DNA from 2 places in the Marinobacter suaedae genome. Region 1 is predicted to be linked to the other one. Evidence: riboswitches for the same ligand, from Rfam matches in the RefSeq annotation. Region 1 holds a riboswitch; the other holds the start of a gene.
What was found. A riboswitch is a leader RNA that binds a small molecule or an ion and turns the genes downstream of it on or off. The one in region 1 is predicted to bind thiamine pyrophosphate.
Positions count from the first base shown of each region.

Region 2: it holds a riboswitch for thiamine pyrophosphate, as region 1 does, so the genes downstream of both, thiB (thiamine ABC transporter substrate binding subunit) here and thiC (phosphomethylpyrimidine synthase ThiC) in region 1, are expected to answer to the same signal.

Region 1 covers NZ_JAUMIS010000003.1:92,395-96,604, reverse strand. The annotation lists gene QVZ43_RS16010 (NUDIX domain-containing protein) at 1-501, opposite strand, end outside; gene thiC (phosphomethylpyrimidine synthase ThiC) at 599-2,476, opposite strand; TPP riboswitch at 2,582-2,705, opposite strand; gene QVZ43_RS16000 (TolC family outer membrane protein) at 2,890-4,210, shown strand, end outside.
Region 2 covers NZ_JAUMIS010000002.1:285,359-289,568, reverse strand. The annotation lists gene QVZ43_RS10170 (D-amino acid dehydrogenase) at 1-674, opposite strand, end outside; glycine riboswitch at 847-945, opposite strand; tRNA gene QVZ43_RS10165 (tRNA-Cys) at 1,214-1,287, opposite strand; tRNA gene QVZ43_RS10160 (tRNA-Gly) at 1,388-1,463, opposite strand; TPP riboswitch at 1,623-1,724, shown strand; gene thiB (thiamine ABC transporter substrate binding subunit) at 1,778-2,779, shown strand; gene thiP (thiamine/thiamine pyrophosphate ABC transporter permease) at 2,798-4,210, shown strand, end outside.

The DNA of each region.
Region 1 (4,210 bases):
GAAAACGTGTGCACGGATATCTTCGTGTTCGTGCTCCATCCCATACAGGCCACCCGCCGACTCGGCACTGACCAACCCACAGTACAGGTGGACCAGTTCCGACGTCCCCCCCGGCGATACCAGGTAATCGCAGATACGCTCCAGACTGCGGAAGGTCAGACCAGCTTCTTCCTGGCCCTCCCTTCGCGCGACTTCTTCCGGTGTCTCTCCGTCTTCATTCATCCCGGCAACCAGTTCCAGCAACCAGGGCGACTGGTCTCGCCCCAACGCCCCAAGCCGGAACTGTTCCAGCAACACCACTTCGTCACGGACCGGATCGTAGGGCAATACGCAGGTCGCATCACCCCGGATGAAAAGCTCACGGGTGAACACCGGCATATTCTTCCCGTCGAAGCGGGCGTGCGTCAGCCACAGCTTGTCCAGACGGAAAAACCCCTGAAACACGGTTTCCCGCCTTTCGATATGGACATCGCTGGCACTGAACTGAAAGGGGCTGGTCATTTTTTCTCCAATCGAAACCAATTTTGAACAATAGCCGGTGATTCCGATCCATTGCAAGCAGGCCGAAGCCGCTGTGAACACACCCAAACCGGGACAATCAGATCTTGTCGTAGAGCTTGCCTCCGGACTCCATGAATTCCCGGGATTTTTCCTGCATCCCGGTTGCCAGCGCCGAATTTTCGTCCAGATCACGGGCCCGTGCGTAATCCCTCACCTCCTGGGAAATCTGCATGGAGCAGAATTTCGGGCCACACATGGAACAGAAATGCGCCACCTTGGCGGACTCCTTCGGCAGGGTTTCATCGTGGAACGAGCGAGCAGTGTCCGGATCCAGCCCCAGGTTGAACTGATCCTCCCACCGGAACTCAAACCGGGCCTTGGAGAGCGCGTCATCACGGACCTGGGCGCCAGGGTGACCTTTGGCGAGATCCGCGGCATGGGCGGCAATCTTGTAGGTGATGATGCCGGTTTTCACGTCCTCTTTATTCGGCAGCCCGAGGTGCTCTTTGGGCGTCACGTAGCAGAGCATGGCACAGCCATACCAGCCAATCATGGCAGCACCGATGCCGGAGGTGATGTGGTCGTATCCCGGCGCAATGTCCGTCACCAGCGGACCCAGTGTGTAGAAAGGCGCCTCGTCACAGCATGTCAGCTGCTTGTCCATGTTTTCCTTGATCAGGTGCATCGGCACATGCCCCGGTCCTTCGATCATGACCTGCACATCGTGTTTCCAGGCGATTTTGGTCAGTTCACCCAGGGTCTCCAGCTCACCAAACTGCGCGGCATCGTTGGCGTCCGCCACGGATCCCGGCCGCAAGCCATCGCCAAGACTGAAGGACACATCGTAGGCCTTCATGATCTGGCAGATATCTTCGAAGTGCTCATACAGGAAGCTCTCCCGATGGTGCGCCAGACACCATTTGGCCATGATGGAACCGCCACGAGAGACAATACCGGTTACCCGATTGGCGGTGAGCGGTACATGGTGCAGCCGCACCCCGGCATGGATGGTGAAATAATCGACACCCTGCTCGGCCTGCTCGATCAGGGTGTCGCGGAAGATGTCCCAGGTGAGGTCTTCCGCCACACCGCCCACTTTTTCCAGCGCCTGGTAGATAGGTACGGTGCCGACCGGGACCGGGGAGTTGCGAATGATCCACTCCCGGGTTTCATGGATATGTTTGCCGGTGGAGAGGTCCATGATGGTATCCGCGCCCCATCGGATGCCCCAGGTCAGTTTTTCGATTTCGTCCTCAATGGACGAGCTGACCGCCGAGTTCCCTATGTTGCCATTAATCTTTACCAGGAAGTTGCGGCCAATGATCATCGGCTCCAGTTCCGGGTGATTGATGTTGGCCGGGATGATTGCCCGTCCTTGCGCCACTTCATTCCGCACGAACTCCGGGGTAATTGCCCCGGGCAACGAAGCCCCGTGTGACTGGCCAGGATGCTGGGATTCGAGCAGCCCCCGCTCGCGGGCCTCCTGCAATTTGAGATTTTCCCGGATGGCGATGAACTCCATCTCCGGCGTAATGGTGCCCTGGCGGGCGTAATGCATTTGGCTCACGTTCTTCCCGGCCTTCGCCCGCAACGGCTTTCGCCCCTCAAAAAATCTCAGGGGATCCAGTGTCGGGTCGGCGTTTCGCCGACGGGTAAATGCCGAGGTGTACCGGGACAGTTGCTCCACATCCCCACGCTCTCGAATCCAGTCCCCGCGCAAGGGGTCGAGCCCCTTGCGAATATCGATTCGGGCCTCCGGATCCGTGTACGGGCCAGAGGTGTCGTACACCAGCACGTCAGGATTGGATTCGCCGCCCATATCGGTGGGAGTGATACTCTGGCTGATGGCTCGCATCGGCACCCGGAGATCGGAGCGGGAACCTTGCACATACACTTTTCGGGAACTGGGCAGCGGCTCAACCGCAGCGGAATCCACGCGGGCACAGTCTTTGAGGTAGGAGATTTCGTCTGTCATCACTGGCTCCGGGTCTGTCAAAGGAACGGTGGTCGCGCATGACAGAGCCCGGCTCAACGGACATTGAATCAGTGCCCGTGCGCGTCGTTAAAACGCTTGCCAGTGATCGGTATGGTCGTTGATTCCTACGCCGGTATTATCCGGATCAGGTTGCGGGTTCTGCTGTGCAATCTCAGCCGACCGTTCACCGTTTAAAACAGTAAACTGGTCAGCACCCCGTCAAGACGCGAAACTTGATTGTGTGGCACCTCGAATAAGTGCGCCTCGCAAGTGTAGAGCTATGCCCATTTATTGTCCATAATGGCCGTCCAGCTTCCCAAGGATCAACTGCGATTGGATTTTTTTTCTGTTTTATAGGAAGTTACAACCTTCAATCGCGGGACACGTTCGTGCAAAGGTATTCAGGAGACACTATGAAGAAGCAACTGCTTTCCGGGCTGATAGGGCTTTTCGCGACCCAGTCCGTTTTTTCCATGGATCTGGTAGAGACCTACGAGAAAGCATTGTCTTACGATTCCGGCATAGCGGCTGCTCAAGCCCGCTTTGAGGCACAGGAAGCCGCCAGCGATGTGACCCGGAGTGCGTTGCTGCCGCAGATCGGCGCTTTCGGCGATGCAAACTACATTGATGTCGACGGCCCAAACCAGGATGCCGGTTACCGCGAACTCGCCTTTGGGGCGCAGCTGACCCAGCCTGTTTTTCGCGCTGATGCCTGGTATCGCTTCGATGCCAGCCAGTTTCAGACCGAATCGGCCCGGGCCCAGTTCAACCTTGCCCAGCAGCAACTGATTCTTGACGTGGCCACGGCTTACTTCAATGTGCTGCTCGCCCAGGACACGGTGACCACTACTCTGGCAGCGGAAGCCGCCATCCAAAGACAATACGAGCAGGCTCAGGAGCGCTTTGATGTCGGCCTGATAGCCATCACCGAAGTCTATGAAGCCCGGGCGTTGTTCGATGACACCCGCAGCCGGCGTATTGTTGCAGAGAACCAGCTCAACGTTGCCAGGGAACAACTGGCCCGCCTGACCGGCGAGTACACCGAGGAACTGGAAAACCTGCGCGAAAACTTCCCCCTTGGACGCCCGGAGCCGGCCGATCCCGCCGCCTGGGAGAAAACGGCCCTGGAGCAGAACTGGTCAATTCAGTCCGCTGTTTATGATCTAAACACCAGTGAAGCCAATCTGAGGGCAGCCAAAGCAGGGCATTACCCCACCCTGGATTTGAACGCTTCCTACGGCAAATCCGACATTGATGGGCTGGAAGAGCCAGGCGCGACGCTTACCCAGCGGGACGGCACCACCACCCAGGGTGTAATCGGGCTGACGCTGAACGTGCCAATCTATACCGGTGGCGGCACCCAGGCCTCGGTTCGCCAACAGCGCTCTCTGCTGGACGTCGCCGAAGAAACCCTGAACACGGTGCGCCGGGATGTTCGTGTCACCACCCGCAGCCTGTTCCTGACAGTAAACAATAACATCGAGACCGCTTCAGCCCTTGAACAGACCATCGTGTCCCGACGCAGCGCGCTGGATGCAACCCGTGCAGGTTATGAAGTGGGAACCCGGAATATTGTCGAAGTATTGGATGCCGAGCGTGCTTACTACGTGGCGCTCCGTGACTACGCCAATGCCCGCTACGATTACGTGGTCAATACCCTGCGCCTGCAACAGGCCGCCGGTACACTGAGTCCGCAGGACCTTATCGTGCTGAACAACTGGCTGAGCGAAACGG
Region 2 (4,210 bases), on a different contig from region 1:
GCGCTAACTTCAATCACATCGTGGCCGTAGTTAGTTTTCACGCCCAAGCGCTTGATGGCATCTGCAAGACCATTGGTGAACTTGTGAATGTCACCCGTAGAGTCACTCTCGGTGTAGAAGCCGCCGTAATAGGTGCCCGCCAGCGTTGGCTCAATAGAGCGCATTTCTTCCGGAGTTACCGGGCGACGCTCAAGTCCACCCGCGGCAAGAAGTCGGGAAACATTGGCAGCGTGATCGAACCCTTCCTTATTGCGATAAATATGAAGAATGCCTTGCTTCTTGAGATCGAAGTCGATGCCCTCTTCCTCTGCCCAGGCAAACAAATGATCGCGTGCCGCAATCGCAAGGCGAGCTGTTTCAGTGGTGTTCTTTTCGTACTGGGGAATGGCAGCGATGAATTCTGCAAACCAGCTCATTTTGTGCCAGGACGGCTTAGGGTTTACCAGCAACGGGGCGTCACGGCGGGACATCCACTTGATGCCTTTCATGACCGTACCCCAGTTGTTCCATACCTCGGCATTCGAGGCAGACAGCTGGCCACCGTTTGCGAACGACGTTTCCATCGCGGCGTAGCGGTGTTTTTCGTAAACGGTAACGTCGAGTCCGCGCTTGGCGAGAGAATAAGCCGTAGTGATACCCGTGATACCACCACCAATAACAGCAATACGTTTCATTAAAGTCTCCATGACGCGCCCAGGGTTCCCTCTCTGCCGTCCTCAAGTTAGGCAGAAAGCACCCCTTCCGTCACGGGACCTGAGAGATTCACGCGCCACCAATAACAGCGTGGCCCGCTTGCTCCTTCGGTGTGCCGGATGACGCAGTCGCCGGCAACTCTTCGGAAAGTTCTTCACGCGAGCGGTCCTTTTGCCTGAGAGTTTCCGGGGCAGTTGCTCCTTCGGCGCCGATCCCCTGTTTACATGGACCGATCTCTCCCGCAAGCGCGCGCAGCGCCAGGGGCGCCACCAAAGGTTCGAACTTTAGCAAATAAAGGAAAAGTGAGGAACTGCTGCCTGAAATATCAAATGAATTTAGGATAGGACCGAAGAGCTAGCGGATTTGGTGGATCACCACCTGCTTGCGACGAGGTAAGCACTAATCCACGTCATTGCCATATTAGAAGAGTGAAGCCGCTGGATCCTTACTAAACCTCATGCCGGATGTTACGACACTCGATGAAGCCTTGCTTGATAAGACTCACTACAAAGGGAAGTAATGGAGGCGCGGGTCGGAATCGAACCGGCGTACACGGAGTTGCAGTCCGCTGCATAACCACTCTGCCACCGCGCCGGGGAAAAGCCTGAAGGATTTAGGCTTAGCTGCTCTCAGGTGGGCTGTGAGAGACTTGGTTGTCGCCGTTCATTTTCTACCAGTCTGGCCGGAGAAAAATTGGAGCGGGAAACGAGATTCGAACTCGCGACCCCAACCTTGGCAAGGTTGTGCTCTACCAACTGAGCTATTCCCGCTCGACAACGTGGGCGTATTCTACGGATTCGGCCGAACGCGTCAACCACTTTTTTGAAGTTTTTATTCCGTCTTCGACTTTGCCTATTTTTCGTCCTGCCGGGCCGATATGAGTGCAGGAGGAATAACCACCACTCCCCCTAAAGCCATGTTAGACTTTGTTTTTCTCAACGGGGTGCCCGAACTTTAAACGTAGGGCTGAGACCATACCCGCGGAACCTGATCCGGGTCATGCCGGCGAAGGGATTGAGTACCGCTTTAAGGCTGAAACACGCTGTATGGTCATACCCCACCAAGTATCTGGAGGGTTTGAGGTATGGTCATTCGCGCACTGAGCCTTGTTCTGGCTACGTCAGTTTTATATTCGCCCACCGCTCAGACAGCTACCCTGAATATCTATACCTACCCATCCTTCGTTGCAGAATGGGGGCCCGGCCCGGCCATTGAGAAAGCGTTTGAAGAAACCTGTCAGTGTGATTTGAATTTCATTGCACTGGGCAGCAGTGGCGACATCCATCAGCGCCTTCGCCTCGAGGGCGACGCCACCGAGGCGGACCTGGTGCTCGGCCTGGACACCGGGACCATGGAGGCTGCCCGAAAAACCGGCCTGCTCGCCCCTCACAACACCGACCTTGCTCCCTTAAGTCTGCCAATTGAATGGCAGGATGAGCTGTTCGTGCCCTATGACTGGGGTTATTTCGCCTTTGTTTACGACACAGAACAGCTGTCCGAGCCACCTCAAAGCATGGAGGAACTGATAAACGCGCCGGAAGACCTGAAAATCATCATCCAGGACCCGCGAACCAGCACACCGGGTTTGGGTTTGCTGCTCTGGATGCGCCACATCTACGGCGAACAGGCGCCGCAGAAGTGGCAGTTACTCAGTAACAAGATTCTCACCACCACCAAGAGCTGGAGCGATGGCTATTTTTCGCTGTTCATGAACGGTGAGGCCCCCCTGATTCTCTCCTACAGCACGTCACCGGCCTACCATATGGCAATCGACAAGACCGATCGCTATCAGGCCGCAAAATTTCAAGAGGGCCACTACCTGCAAGTGGAGGTTGCAGCCCTGGTCGCAGCATCGGATCAGAAGGAATTGGCGAGAGAGTTCCTGGCCTTTATGCTGACCCCGGAATTTCAGTCTCATATCCCGCTCAAAAATGTCATGTATCCGGCAATCGAACTGGGCGACGCCATGCCAGAGGTCTTCGACAGACTAATCAATCCCGGCACCACACGGTATTTCCAGCCCGCCACCGTCTCCGCAAACCGGCGGGCCTGGGTGGACGAATGGCTGGATGCCATGACGCGCTGACGCTGGCGGATGCGAGCTTTGGAATTGAAAACCACCCCACCCCTGAGTAACCCTAACTGGCTTCGCTGGCCCGGTCTCATGGTGGGCGCGGGAATCCTTGTTTTGGCCTTCGGCGGCGTCGGTGCCCTGCTCTGGCAATCGCCGAACCTGCCATTGCCGGACTTATGGCAAAGCGCCTACCTGCGAAACGTCCTTCGTTTCACCGTATGGCAAGCTGTGCTATCAACACTGCTCAGCATCTTGCTGGCAATCCCTGTCGCGCGAGCACTGGTTCGCCACCGCCAATTTCCGGGGCGCTCCCTTCTGCTGCGCCTGATGGAATTGAGTCTGGTCATTCCGACTATCGTGGCGGTTTCCGGCCTGGTAGGTATCTACGGCCGCCAGGGCTGGCTTACCCAGTGGCTTCAGGCAGCAGGCTTGGATGCTGGCTGGTCACTCTATGGTCTCAACGGTATCGTTCTGGCTCACGTCTTCTTCAATGCGCCAATGGCTGCTCGCATCCTGCTCATGGCGTTTGATCGCGTACCGGCTCCCCAACGACGAATTGCCAGCCAGTTGGGTCTCGGATCCCTCTGGCTCTGGCGCGCACTGGAATGGCCCGCCATAAAAAATGTTTTGCCCGGCGTTGCCACCCTGGTTTTCACGCTATGCTTCACCAGCTTCGCAATTGTGATGACCCTCGGAGGCGGCCCCGGGGCCACCACGCTGGAAGTGGCGATCTATCAAGCATTAAGGTTCGAATTTGATTCATCCAGGGCAGCCATGCTGGCGATCGTTCAGCTGGTTATTTGTGGCACGCTCTGGTATCTCGCGCTCCGTCGAGGCATGGACAGTGCCCTGGTTCCCGGGCGCCAGCTGTCCTTGGCACCAAAACGGAAGGATAGCCGGGGCATCAGCCGCTATGGAGATTCGGTGCTGATCACACTGTTCGCCAGCTTTCTCCTTTTTCCGCTGGCCTTCGTCGTGTTCAGGGGCCTTCCGGGCTTACCTGACTCCCTCCTCCCCCTGGCAGACTCGGCGTTACTGAAAGCCACGCTTCGCAGCCTGATTATTGCTCTTCCCGCCGGCTTTGTTTCGGTCGCCGCTGCGCTGTTGATACTTGGTGGTTATCGGACCACCAGGAACCGTTGGTTGGCCCGTATGCCAGCCACGCTGGCTCATGTGCCTTTATTCATTCCACCGCTGGTACTTGGTACCGGTTTGTTTCTGGCCATTCGGCCCAAGCTGGGCATGAACGTGGAAGCGTTTGGTCTGGTTGCCCTGGTCAATGCGTTGATGGCGCTTCCATTCGTGATTCAGATTATTCGGGCTCCGCTGGATTCGATGGATGCCATGTCCCTGCGCCAGGCCGACCAACTGAATATCCGTGGCTGGTATCGCTGGCGGCTGCTGTATTGGCCCCGCCTTCGCCGCCCTCTGGGCCTTGGCATT